DNA from 3 places in the Oerskovia sp. Root22 genome. Region 3 is predicted to be linked to each of the others. Evidence: riboswitches for the same ligand, from Rfam matches in the RefSeq annotation. Region 3 holds a riboswitch; each other region holds the start of a gene.

Region 1 (4,203 bases), on a different contig from region 3:
GCGGGGCGGACGCGGCGACCGCGGGCATGTTGTGGTGCTCGGCGAACCAGTAGCGCGTGAAGCCGAGGCGGTCGGCGAGGCGCACGAGGTCCAGGGACGCGGCGATGGCCTGGGAGCTGGACTGTCCCGAACGGACGGGGACGAGGTCGAGGACGGAGAGGCGCGGCGAGATAGTCATCGCCAGGTCCAACCCCGGGAGGCGGTCAGGGTATTCCTGCCCGCTGCTACCGGGTGCGGAGTACTCGTCGCCGTCCGGCCGGTCTCACGACGAGTACTCCGCACGCAGCGGTGCGGCGGGCGGCTCAGCGCGCGGCGAGCGCCTGCTCGACGTCCTCGATCAGGTCGAGCGGGTCCTCGAGGCCGATCGACAGGCGCACGGTCGTCTCCGCGATCCCGACGGCGGCACGGCCCTCCGCGCCCAGCTTGCGGTGCGTCGTGGTCGCGGGGTGCGTGATGAGGGACTTGGCGTCGCCCAGGTTGTTGGAGATGTCCACGATCTGCAGGGCGTCGAGGAACTGGAACGTGCGCTTCTTGAGGAGCTCGGCGTCCGTGCCCGGGTCGTCGGCGCCGGGCACGTCGAGGTTGAACGTCACGACCGTCCCGCCGCCGCTCTGCTGGGCCTTGGCGAGCTCGACCTGGGGGTGCGAGGCGAGGAACGGGTAGCGCACGGCCGTGATGCCGGGCAGCTCCTCGAGCGCGGTCGCGACCTGGAGCGCTGCGGCGTTCTGGGCCTTGACGCGCACCGACAGGGTCTCGAGGCCCTTGACCAGGACCCACGCGTTGAACGCGCTGAGCGAGGGCCCGGTGTTGCGGATGAAGGTCTGGACCGGGCCCTTGACGTACTCCTCGGAGCCCAGGATCGCGCCGCCGAGCACGCGCCCCTGCCCGTCGATGTGCTTGGTCGCCGAGTACACGACGACGTCCGCACCGAGCTCGAGCGGCTTCTGCAGCACGGGGGTCGCGAACACGTTGTCGAGCACGACGACGGCCCCCGCCGCGTGCGCGAGGTCGCTCACGCGGCGCACGTCGATCACGTCCTGCATGGGGTTGGACGGGGTCTCGAAGAAGACGACGTCCGCAGGGGTCGACAGCGCTTCCTCCCACTGCGACAGCACGTGACCGTCGACGTAGTCGGTGCGCACGCCCCACTTGGCGAAGATCTCGTCGAAGATCACGAGCGACGAGCCGAACAGGGCGCGGGCCGCGACGATGCGCGACCCGGAACCGACCAGGGCCGCGAGCGACGTGAAGACCGCGGACATGCCCGACGCCGTGGCGTAGCAGGCCTCGGCGCCCTCGATGAGTCGCAACCGCTCCTCGAACGTGTGCACGGTCGGGTTGCCGTAGCGCGAGTAGATGAAGCGGTCGACCTCGCCCGCGAAGGCGGCCTCTGCCTCGGCGGCGCTCCCGTAGACGTAGCCCTGCGTGAGGAAGAGCGCCTCGCTCGTCTCCTCGAAGTTCGAGCGGGCGTGGCCGCCGCGCACCGCGAGGGTGTCGGGCCGCACCGAGCGGGGCAGCGGGCCGCGGCCCGAGCCGCCCGGGACCCCGGCGGGAATGCGCAGGACGCCGTCCCCGGTCGCGGCGCTCACGACTGCTTCCAGGGGAGGCCCGCTGCGCGCCAGCCGTCGGAACCACGGTGACCGGCGCCGTCGAGCGCTCCCTCGAAGCCCTCGAGGACGTTGTACGCGGGGCCCAGGCCGGCGGCGGTCGCGGCCTTGGCCGCGCCGATCGAACGGGCTCCCGAGCGGCACAGGAACACGACGGGGGTCTCGGGTGTCACGCCGGCCGCGGCGAGGTCCGTGACGAACGACGGGTTGGGCCGGCCCTCGACCGTGACCCACTGGGTCAGGACCGGCTCGCGGCCCGTCGAGGACAGGTCGGGGACGCCGACGAAGCGCCACTCGGCGTCGGTGCGGACGTCGACGAGGACGGCGCCCGGGGCGCTCTGGAGCAGGCCCCATGCCTGCTGGGGAGTGATGTCGCCGGCGTAGCCGTCGGCGGGCCGGGCGTCGGGGACCGGTGCAGCGGTCGCGCGGTCGGGGGCACTCATGGTGATCCTCCATCGGTCGTGGCGGTAGCACCCTCGCCCGTCACCGGGGGGTTGCTGCGGCGTCATCGTGCCAAGTCACTCAGCCGCTCTGGATGGTTGCGTCGGATCGTACGTCACCGTGCCCACGGAGTGAAACGGGTGTCTCGCAGGGTGGGCAGGGGATAGGTTGCTGCGCATGGAGCACCCTGCGCGCCGCCACGAGGTAGAGGATTCCCGTCGAGACAGCGGGCTCGGGGCCTCTACCTCGACGCAAGCCCTCTACCTCACGGCAGGCGGTCGTGACCAGAGCCCGCCCGAGGAGGTCCTGACCGGGGGCAACTCCTCGACCGTCGTGCGGAGCGGCGACACGGTCCGCCGGACCGCCGGGCCCTGGACGCCGACCGTCCACGCGCTCCTGCGCCACCTGCGCGCGCACGGCATCACCGAGGTGCCCGAGCCGCTGGGGACCGACGAGCAGGGGCGCGAGGTCCTGTCCTATCTCCCGGGCGACGTCGCGAACTATCCCCTTCCCCTGTGGGTCTGGGACGAGTCGGTGCTCCGTGACGCGGGCGCGCTGCTGCGGCGCGTGCACGACGCGAGCATCGGGTTCCTCGCCGCCACGGCCGACAGCGGGCTCCCCGGGGGCTCCGTCGTCGACGGCGCTGCCGCCGTCCCCGCACCCGCCGCCGCCCCGACCTGGCAGCTCCCGGCGCGCGAGCCGGTCGAGGTCGTGTGCCACAACGACTTCGCCCCGTACAACCTGGTCTTTCGCGACGGGGTCGTCGTCGGGCTCATCGACTTCGATACCGCGAGCCCCGGCCCCCGGATCTGGGACCTGGCTTACCTCGGCTACCGGCTCGTGCCCCTCGTGGCGGACGCCGGGGACGGGGAGGGAGCCGACGTCGTCGGGCGCCTGGATCCTCTCGCGCGCCTCGACGCGCTAGTCGCGGCCTACGGGCTGCCCTTCTCGCGTCGCGAGGTCCTGACCGTCGTGGTCGCGCGGCTCGACGAGCTCGCGGCCTTCACCGACGAGCGGGCGTCAGCGACCGGGCGGGACGACTTCCGGGAGCACGCGGCCATGTACCGGGCCGACGCGCGACACATTCAGGCGCTCGCGGACGCGTCGCCTCGCTGAGCGGGCTCGACCGCCTGACAGGCACCCTCTGCCCACCATCCGAGACGCCGTGCCCACCGGTTGACACGCTCTGCGGGCCTCGCCCATCCTTGACACCAGGTCATGAGTGCCAGCGCAAAACCCCGGTTTGCTGGCCGGCAACCCTCCTCCGCGGCGGGGTGCCCCGGGTGACGACCAGGTCCCTCTCTACAAGGAGGGGGGCAAGCGCGGAGGGGCCGCAGGGCGAACTCCGACGACCACCGGAGGACGTGCCATGAGCGCACACGCAGTCATCGAAGCCCCTACCTCGTGTGCCGTGCTGCCCGTCGTGGGCAGCGACACCCTGGTCCCCCTCGTCGACGGGCGCAGCGTCCCGTACGCCAACCTCGACGTCGCGGCGTCGGCCCCGGCGCTGCAGGTCGTGGCCGACCGCGTCAACGAGGTCCTGCCGCTCTACGCGAGCGTGCACCGCGGCGCGGGCTACCTGTCTCAGGTGTCGACCGCGCTCTACGAGGCCGCGCGCCAGACCATCGGCGCGTTCGTCGGCGCCCGCGAGGACGACGTCACGATCGTCACGCGCAACACCACGGACTCGCTCAACCTGCTCGCGGGCTGCGTCCCGGCCCAGGCCGACGGTTCGCCGGGCCGTGTGCTCGTGCTGGACGTCGAGCACCACGCGAACCTCCTGCCGTGGCAGCGCACGGGCGGGGCCACGGTCCTGGTCGGCGGTGCGACGGTCGCCGAGACCCTGTCCGGGCTGCGCGCAGAGCTGTCGCGCTTCCCGTACGCGCTCGTCGCGATCACGGGGGCCTCGAACGTCACGGGCGAGTCGCTGCCGCTCGCCGAGGTCGTCGCCGCGGCGCACGACGCCGGAGCGCGGGTCCTGCTCGACGGCGCCCAGCTCGTCCCGCACCGGGGCGTCTCGCTCGCCGCGAGCGACGTGGACTACGTCGCGTTCTCGGGCCACAAGACCTACGCGCCGTTCGGTGCGGGCGCGCTCGTGGGGCGCCGTGACTGGCTCGACGCCGGCACGCCCTACCTCGCCGGGGGCGGCGCGGTG
Region 2 (4,203 bases), on a different contig from region 3:
GGCCTGAGGATGTCCCTAGACTCACGTGTCGTGGAGCAGTCCGGGAACGACGTCGTACCCCAGCCCGTCGACGCCGTGCGCGAGGACGGTCGCGAAGCCGCGCGCGGCACCTCCCCGGGTGCGGGGGCGGGCGCCGGACCCGTGCGCGAGAGGCGGGCGGCGGCGTCGGGCAACGGGGCGAAGCGTCGCCCCACGATCCGCGACGTCGCGGACGTCGCGGGCGTCTCGCGCGGGACCGTGTCCCGCGTGATCAACGGTGGCCACTGGGTCTCTCCTGATGCCCTCGCGGCGGTCAACGAGGCGATCCGGACCACGGGGTACGCCGCGAACCAGCACGCGCGCAGCCTCGTGACGGGGCGGTCGAACTCGATCGCGTTCCTGTTGACCGAGCCGCAGCACCTGCTGTTCGAGGACCCCAACTTCTCGATCCTGCTGCGGGGCGCGGCCGAGGAGCTCGCGAAGCGCGAGATGCCGCTGCTGCTCATGGTCGCGGGGACCCCCGAGGAGCGTCGCCGCATCGGTGGGTACGTCGCGGCGGGGCACGTCGACGGCGTCCTGCTCATCAGCTCGCACCAGGGCAACCCGATGCTGGCCGAGCTGCTCAAGCAGAAGGTCCCGACGGTCGCCTGCGGTGTCCCGCTCGGGTACGAGGGGCGCGTCGGGTACGTCGCGGCCGACGACCGGGCCGGGGCGCGCACCATGACGCAGCACCTGCTCGACTCGGGGCGCACGCGCATCGCGACGATCACGGGTCCGCTCGACACCCCGGGCGGGACGCTGCGCCTCGACGGGTACCGCGACGCGCTGGGCGACCGGTTCGACGAGTCGCTCGTCGCGCACGGCGACTACTCGCGCGAGCGGGGCCGGCTCGCGATGGCCGAGCTGCTCGAGCGGCGCCCTGACCTCGACGCCGTGTTCGTGGCGTCGGACCTCATGGCGGCGGGGGCGCTCGTCGCGCTCCAGGCCACGGGGCGGAGCGTGCCCGGGGACGTGGCCGTGGGCGGGTTCGACGACTCGGGGGTCGCGGCGTCGCTCCACCCGGCGCTGACGACCATGCGGCAGCCTTTCGAGCGCATCAGCGCCGAGATGGTGCGGCTGCTGCTCGAGGTCGTGGAGGGCCAGGAGCCTGCGGCCATCACGCTGCCGACGTCGCTCGTGGTGCGGGACTCGGCCTAGGGAGGTTCGGCCTCGCCCGGCCAGTCGCGGTCGTGCGCGACGGGCACCGAGGCGCTCGGGCACAGGGGTGCGCCGTGGCGCGCCGGGGTGATTTGTCCTTGTGTGTCCCGTCTGGCAGGGTGGGCATCGGTCACGAGTGACCGGCGATACGCCCTCCGCGTGCCGGTCCGGCAACCGCGTTCCCGCGCACGGTGCCTCTGAGGAAGACCCGCCCGACCCGGCATCCGGGCCTTCGGGAAGTGCGAGGTCGAGGTCGCGTTCATCGTGGCCTCGACCCTTGCCCTGAGGCCGCCGCTGCGGCCCGGTGGGCTCAGGCCGCCGACTGCCTGCGGTGAGCGCGTTGTCCACAGATCACTGGCCTTCGCTCCGCGTGCTGTCCTGAGCCGTCATCCTGTCCGTGAGGCGTTCGGACGGTCGGGCGACGACGCCGAACCGGGGGAGGGGAGGGTGTGTTTTCTCTGTAGCCACAACAATTGTGGTGGCTACAGAGAAAACACACCCTCCCCCCCCGGGTCCTCGTGGAGGAGATCAGGACTCAGGGGGAGCGGATGGACTGGAGCAGCCCGGTCTCGGCGGTCGTGCCCGGGCTCGAGGGGCCCGTCCTGCGTGCGCTCTGGAACCGTCAGGGCGAGCTCACGGGTGGGCAGGTGCATCGCGTCGCGCACACCGGATCGTCGGAAGGGGTCCGTCGCGCTCTCGGGCGGCTCGAACGGCAAGGGATCATCCAGCGGCGGACCATCGGGTCGACGAACTACTTCCGGGTCAACCGCGACCACCTGTGCTGGCCCGCGATCGAGGCGCTCTTCGACGCGCTGCATCCCTGGTGCGAGCTGCGCCGACGCATCGACGAGCTGCTTCATCAGGTCGTGCGGGACGACGGCCGTCGCCGGTCGATCGGCGTCGCTGTCGTCGGGTCGGCCGCTCGCGGCGACGGCACCGCGGCCGACGACCTGGACCTCCTCGTCGTCGTCCCCGACGACCTTCCGGCCTGGATCGCCCACGAGCTCACCGACCAGCTGCGCCGCGACGCGGGAGCCTGGTCCGGCAACGACGTGGACGTCCACCTCCGCACGATCGCGTGGCTCGACGCCGAGCGCGACCGCCCCGGGGCCCTCGAGCGGTGGGCGCACGACGCCGAGCAGGTGCTCGGGCCACCCGTGCACGAGCACCTGACCCTCGTCGTCCTCCCCGACTGACTGCCGACGGGCCGGCGCAGCCGCCGCGTCCCCGCGCGCCTGCGCACGGGCCCGCTCCGCACCCGCCCGCGCCGCCCCGCACCCGCCCGCGCCGCGCAAAACCGCGCCCGACGGCGGAGGGCGCGCTCCGCCGTCGGGCAACGGACCTCAGCAGGTCAGGTTTTCGCCCGTCGTGGTGCCCAGGAGCTCGGCGTATCGGCGGAACAGCGCGACCCGGTTCGCGACCTGGCGTGGGTTGCCGCCGTCGCACTCGAGCGGGCCGTTGATCGCGCGGATCGTCTCGCGGAAGCCGTGGTCCCCGACGATCGCCTCGTGGCACGTCATGGTGCCCTCGCCCGGCTGCGTGTTCCAGTACCAGAGCGCGGTCTTCCAGGCGACGGTCGCGTCGGTCTCGACCAGGTACGGGTTGTTCAGCAGGTCGATGCCCAGGGCGTCACCCGCGGCCTTGTAGTTGAAGTTCCACGAGAGCTGGATGGGCCCTTTGCCGTAGTACGCGGACTGGCCCGCGGGGCACCCGTACGGCTGCGACGGGTCGCAGTAGTGCGAGTACACGGCGGTGTTGAGCTCGCTCACGTGCAGCAGACCCGTGCTCTCGTGGCTCACGTTCGCGAGGAACGCCGCAGCTTCGCGGGCCGCGACCACCGGCCCGCCCGACGTCGCGAACTCCGGGTACGCCGCGGTCGCCGCGACCAGGCCCTCGTACGTGTAGAACGGGTTGCGGTCCGGGAACATCTCCTCGAACTGCGCCTCCGTCACCACGAAGCCCGTCGTGATGCCGCTCGTCGAACCTGTCTCAGCCATGAGCCACCCTCTCGTCACTGATCCCGGCCGGCCGCTGGGTCGCGGCTCGACGACGAGCCGCGACGGCCGGACGGCGTCTCCGCGGTCACCCTAGGGGACGGGTGCGGGCTCCTCGGCATCGGTGTGCAGGGTGCTCCGGGGGAGGTCATCACCGGGCGTCGCGCCGATCGTGCCGGCTGTGCCCACCGGCTCCACGCGCCCCTCGACCGAGGTGCTCCCGGCCGGATCGGCGGCCGGCACCCCGGTCGGCTCGCCACCCGTCGCGCGGTAGACGAGGGCCGCGACGAGCCCTGCCGACCAGCCGAGGACGAGGGGCCAGAAGAGGCTCGCCTGGACCGAGGACAACGCCAGGTTGAGCGTCGTCGAACGCAGCTCGCCCACCGCGAAGGCCGTGACCGAACGCGACGCCGCAGCCACCGACGACGCCGCGATCGTGACGAACCAGACCGCGAGCACCAGGCTCCAGCGGCTCGCGCGCGGCGGCAGGCGCCGGGTCGCGAGCCACGTGCCCCCGGCGACGACGAGTCCCACGAGCACCGCCAGACCGACCTCGAGCGGCTCGACCACGGTCCGGCCGGCCGTGAAGCGCCAGGCCATCGCCCCCGAGGTCACCTCAGCCAGCAGGTCGACCGGACCGCGCGCGCTGCGGTGCCACACGAGCCACGACCCTGATGCGCCGACGCTCGCCCAGACGAGCGCCCCCACGCCGCCCGCGACGAGCACCGTCGGGTAGGCGCGGGCCCGCAACGGCTTGCGCGCGCGACGCGTGGCCGGGAGCGAGGCCGGGTCGTGGCGGCTCGTGAGGCCCAGGGTGCCGACCGCGACGAGCCCGACGAGCCACCCGGCGGCCAGCCCCCACGAGCCGCCGTCGAACGACGCCGTGAGCAGGAGGAACGCCGGGTTCTCGGGGGAGGGGAACGTGACGTCGGCGACGACGTCGGCGACCGCGCCCGCGGCACCGCCCACGACGACCGCGAACCAGGAACCGAGGAACGCCGCCGGTGTTCCCGTGCGAGGGGGGAGGCGTCGC
Region 3 (4,203 bases):
GTGAACCACCCGGGAGTAGAGGTCGCGGCCGAGCTGGTCGGTCCCGAACCAGTGCTCGGCCGACGGCGGCTGGAGCTTGTCGGCCGGCACCCCGGTCAGCGGGTCGGAGTGCGCGAGCAGCGTCGGGGCGAAGGCGGCCACCAGGACGACGACGATCCAGACCACGGCCGCGAGCAGACCGGGCCGCCGGACCACGAAGCCCAGGCCCGCCACGAGGCTCGAGAGGCCACGGACGCGGCCGGGCGGCAGGTCCGCGGACGAGGGCCGCCGAAGACCGGGCGTGGTGCCGTCGACGGCATCGGCCTCCGGCAGGACGCTCTGCTCGTGCGGGGCGAGGGCGGTGTCGGTCATGCTGCACCTCCGTGAAGGACGGCGACCTCGGGGGTCGACGATCTGGTGGGTACGGTCTGGTCCTCGGGGGCGGCGGCCCCTCCCCCGGGCGTCGCCCCAGGCGTGGTCGCGCCTCGGCGACGTCCCGTCACCACGCGGGGATCGAGCAACGGGTAGGCCAGGTCGACGAGCAGGTTGGACACGACGAACACGACGGCGGCGAAGATCACGATGCCCTGCACGACCGGGATGTCCTGGGTCTGCACCGCGGACGCGGTCACGCGGCCGAGTCCCGGTCGGGAGAACACCGTCTCGGTGACGACCGTGCCGGAGAGCAGCTGGCCGACGATCAGGCCGGTCATCGTCAGTGCGGGCAGCGCGGCGTTGCGCAGGGCGTGCGAGAAGAAGACCCTCGGGCGACCGGCTCCCTTGGCCCACACCGCGTCGATGTACGGCTCCCGCAGCGTGGTGGCCAGGCTCTTGGACAACAGCTGGGCGATCGTCGCCCCGGTGGGCACGGCGAGCGTGATCGCGGGCAGGACGATCGAGGCGAACCCCTTGTTCCCCATCGCGGGGAAGATCGGCAGGGTGAAGGAGAACCACTGGATGAGCAGGAGGCCGAACCAGAAGGCGGGGATCGCGACCCCGAGGGGCGGCAGCCCGAGGAGCAGCTGCCCGAGACCGCGGAACCGTGTGTAGGTGGCCGCGACGGCCAGCCCTCCGCCGAGCACCACCGCGAGCAGCAGACCGGCCGCGGCGATCTGCACGGTCGGTGGGATCGCCTCGACGATGAGGTCCGCAGCGGGGCGCCCCGTGCTGATCGACTGACCGAGGTCCCCGCGGAACAGCCCGGCGAGCTGGGAGAAGTACTGGACCACGAGCGGGCGGTCCAGACCGTGCTCGGCACGGAGCGCGTCGAGCTGCTCGGGGGTGATGTCGTTGGCGTCGGCCCCGGCCATGAGCTGGGCCGGGTCGCCGGGCAGGGCGTAGAGCACGATGAAGGACACCGTGTAGGCGGCCCAGAGCACGCCGACCGCCTGGGCCAGTCGCGTCGCGAGATAGCGTCCCATGGTGGTTCTCCCCCTCCGTCAGGCGCCGACGGCGACGGCGGCGGCGGTCCGCTCGACGGGCGGCGATCCCGGCACCGTCGAGCCGGCCGTTCCCGCACGGTCCGTGGCCGGCGTCCAGCCGAGGGCCGGGGCGACGAGAGTCGCGACGTCGTGCAGGATCTGCTCGTACTCCTCGTCGCTGAGCTCGTAGGGCAGCTCGAGGCGCAGCTCGCTGACCTCGCCCACGACGGCGTCCGCCACGAGCCGCTCGAGGATCTCCTCGCTGGGCCCCACGAGATCGGGCGCGAAGAGCGTCCGGCGCTCGCCCTGCGGGGCGAGGGTCCGGGCTCGGCGCGACTCCTCGAAGGCTCGGTAGCGTCGGCGCGACGAGGCGTCGGCGCAGTCGGTCGGCACGATGACCCGCCCGAGCGCGACCCGCGTGGTCCGCGCGTCGCCGCGCCCCGCGCGGTAGGCGACGAGGTTCGCGAGCTGGGCGGTGACGAAGTCGTCCGACTCCTCGCCTGCCACGATGTTGCCGGTCAGGAGGTTGAGCCCGTTGCGCGCGGCCCACTCGGTCGAGCGGCGCGAGCCGGCGCCGTACCAGAGGCGGTCGACGAGCCCCGGGCTGTGCGGCTGCAGCCGGGGCCGCTGGACGTTCCCGGGCGAGTGCACCACGGTGTCCTCGTCGCCGATGAAACCGCCCGACAGGTTGGCCGCGAGCCGCTCGATGCGTGCGTGCGAGAAGTCGTGGGACTCCCAGTCCCCGTCGAAGACCAGGTCACCGATCAGGTCGGCGTGCGGCGGACGGCCCGCGCTCAGGCCCACCTGGAGGCGCCCCTGCGCGAGGACGTCGGCGGTCGAGAGGTCCTCCCCGAGGCGGAACGGGCTCTCGTACCCGATCGGGATGACGCCTGTCCCCAGCTCGATCGTGCTCGTGCGTTGGGACGCCGCAGCGAGGAAGACGGTCGCCGACGAGATCCCGTGCTCGAGGTGCCGCTGGCGGACCCACGCTCCGTCGAACCCCCAGGCCTCGGCGCGCTCGAACAGCCGCAGCGTCGCCTCGAGACCGCTGGCGGGGTCGTCGTCCGGGAAGTTCCCGGGGGTGAGGAAGGCCAGCGAGGAGATCGCCGGGGTGCTCTGGCTCACGATGGTGCGTCCTTCGGTCGGACGACGTGCGGGTCCCGCCCGTCCCCGGGCACGCCACAGGAACCCGTGGACGGGGGTCGTTCGTCACGTCGTGTGCTTACCGCGACCTGTCGGCGCGGTCAGGTCCTGCCCGGAGCACCCCGTCACATCGAAGGGTTGCTGGCCAGCGAGCCGGGTCTTGGCGCTGGCGCTCTTCACCTGCCGCACAGGAAAGCCTCCCGGCGCCGTGCAGTCAAGGAGTGAGAGCGGCGTCCCACTCCATGAGACAACGCAAACGAGAGACGGGGCCCGGAGACCGTTCCAGGTCTCCGGGCCCCGTCGTGGGACCGAGCGCCGCCTCCGCGCTGCAGCCGCGAGCCGCCCTCAGGACGCCTTGCGCCTGCGCCCCACGAGCACCAGGTCGTCGCGGTGCACGACCTCGCGGTCGTAGCCCTCGCCGAGCTTGTCGCGCAGCTCGTGCGTCGAGCGGCCGAGGAGGTCGGGGATGTCGGTCGAGTCGAAGGCCACGAGGCCGCGCGCGATCACGCGCCCGTCGGGCGCGACGAGCTCGACGGGGTCGCCCGCGTCGAAGTCGCCCGTGACCCCGACCACGCCCGCGGGCAGCAGCGAGGCCCGCCCGCCCAGGACCGCGGTCACGGCCCCCTCGTCGAGCTCGAGGCGCCCCCGCGTGCGCGCGGCGTGCGCGAGCCACAGGCGTCGGCGCGTGGTGCGCTTGCCCGTCACGGCGAACCAGGTCCCGACCTCGCGCCCGGCGAGCGCGCCCTCGGCGTTCGCGGCCTTGGTCAGCACGACCGGGATGCCCGAGCCGGTCGCGATGCGCACGGACTCGAGCTTGGTGAGCATGCCGCCCGTCCCGACCGAGCTGCCGCGCCCCGTGACCTCGATGCCCTCGAGGTCGAGCGGCGAGCGGACCTCGCGGATGCGTTGGGTGCCGGGGCGCGAGGGCGGGCCGTCGTAGAGCCCGTCGACGTCGGTCAGCAGCACCATGACGTCGGCGCGGACCAGGTGCGAGACGAGCGCCGCGAGGCGGTCGTTGTCGCCGAAGCGGATCTCGTCGGTCGCGACCGCGTCGTTCTCGTTGACGACGGGCACGACGCCCAGGTCGAGGAGCCGCTCGAGCGAGCGCTGCGCGTTGCGGTAGTGCCCGCGGCGGATGGTGTCCTCGGCCGTGAGGAGGACCTGCCCCACGCGGATGCCGTACTCGGCGAACGCCTGGGCGTACCGGGCGACCAGGAGGCCCTGGCCCACCGAGGCCGCGGCCTGGGCCGTGGCGAGGTCGCGTGGTCGGGCGCTGAGGCCGAGCGGACCGATCCCCGCCGCGATCGCCCCCGAGGTCACGAGCACGACCTGCCCGCCCGCGGCGTGCCGCGCGGCGATGACGTCGACGAGCGCGTGCAGGGCCGGGACGCTGAGGTGCCCGTCCGGTCCGGTGAGCGAGGAGGAGCCGATCTTGACGACGACCCGGTGGGCCGTGGCGACCTGGGAGCGTGCGGAGAGCGCATTCACCGGGACATCATCGCGCGCCAGGCGCCCGGGCGCGGAGTCATGTCACCGTGTGACACCCCGGGGTGAGACGACATGGACCCTGCCGCGCCGTGGTGTCAGAACTGCACCGGCGCATGGCCCGGTGCATTTCTGACAGCTTCTCCGGCGTGAGCCCGCCCGACGACGTCGCCCA

Evidence for each region. Region 3 has a riboswitch for S-adenosylmethionine ahead of ASE15_RS11060 (LLM class flavin-dependent oxidoreductase). Riboswitches for the same ligand answer to the same signal wherever they lie in the genome.
Region 1: linked by a shared signal. The riboswitch ahead of ASE15_RS17370 (rhodanese-like domain-containing protein) and the one ahead of ASE15_RS11060 (LLM class flavin-dependent oxidoreductase) in region 3 are both predicted to bind S-adenosylmethionine.
Region 2: linked by a shared signal. The riboswitch ahead of ASE15_RS16160 (nucleotidyltransferase domain-containing protein) and the one ahead of ASE15_RS11060 (LLM class flavin-dependent oxidoreductase) in region 3 are both predicted to bind S-adenosylmethionine.

The regions. Positions count from the first base shown of each region.
Region 1 covers NZ_LMIL01000011.1:445,309-449,511, forward strand. The annotation lists gene ASE15_RS17360 (LLM class flavin-dependent oxidoreductase) at 1-178, opposite strand, end outside; gene ASE15_RS17365 (O-succinylhomoserine sulfhydrylase) at 303-1,562, opposite strand; gene ASE15_RS17370 (rhodanese-like domain-containing protein) at 1,586-2,050, opposite strand; SAM riboswitch class I at 2,057-2,149, opposite strand; gene ASE15_RS17375 (phosphotransferase enzyme family protein) at 2,226-3,164, shown strand; SAM riboswitch class IV at 3,263-3,377, shown strand; gene ASE15_RS17380 (aminotransferase class V-fold PLP-dependent enzyme) at 3,418-4,203, shown strand, end outside.
Region 2 covers NZ_LMIL01000011.1:155,240-159,442, forward strand. The annotation lists gene ASE15_RS16150 (carbohydrate ABC transporter permease) at 1-7, shown strand, start outside; gene ASE15_RS16155 (LacI family DNA-binding transcriptional regulator) at 142-1,176, shown strand; SAM riboswitch class IV at 1,305-1,424, shown strand; gene ASE15_RS16160 (nucleotidyltransferase domain-containing protein) at 1,725-2,372, shown strand; gene ASE15_RS16165 (chitinase) at 2,520-3,173, opposite strand; gene ASE15_RS16170 (hypothetical protein) at 3,264-4,203, opposite strand, start outside.
Region 3 covers NZ_LMIL01000009.1:123,848-128,050, reverse strand. The annotation lists gene ASE15_RS11070 (ABC transporter permease) at 1-351, opposite strand, end outside; gene ASE15_RS11065 (ABC transporter permease) at 348-1,400, opposite strand; gene ASE15_RS11060 (LLM class flavin-dependent oxidoreductase) at 1,419-2,525, opposite strand; SAM riboswitch class IV at 2,614-2,724, opposite strand; gene proB (glutamate 5-kinase) at 2,889-4,031, opposite strand.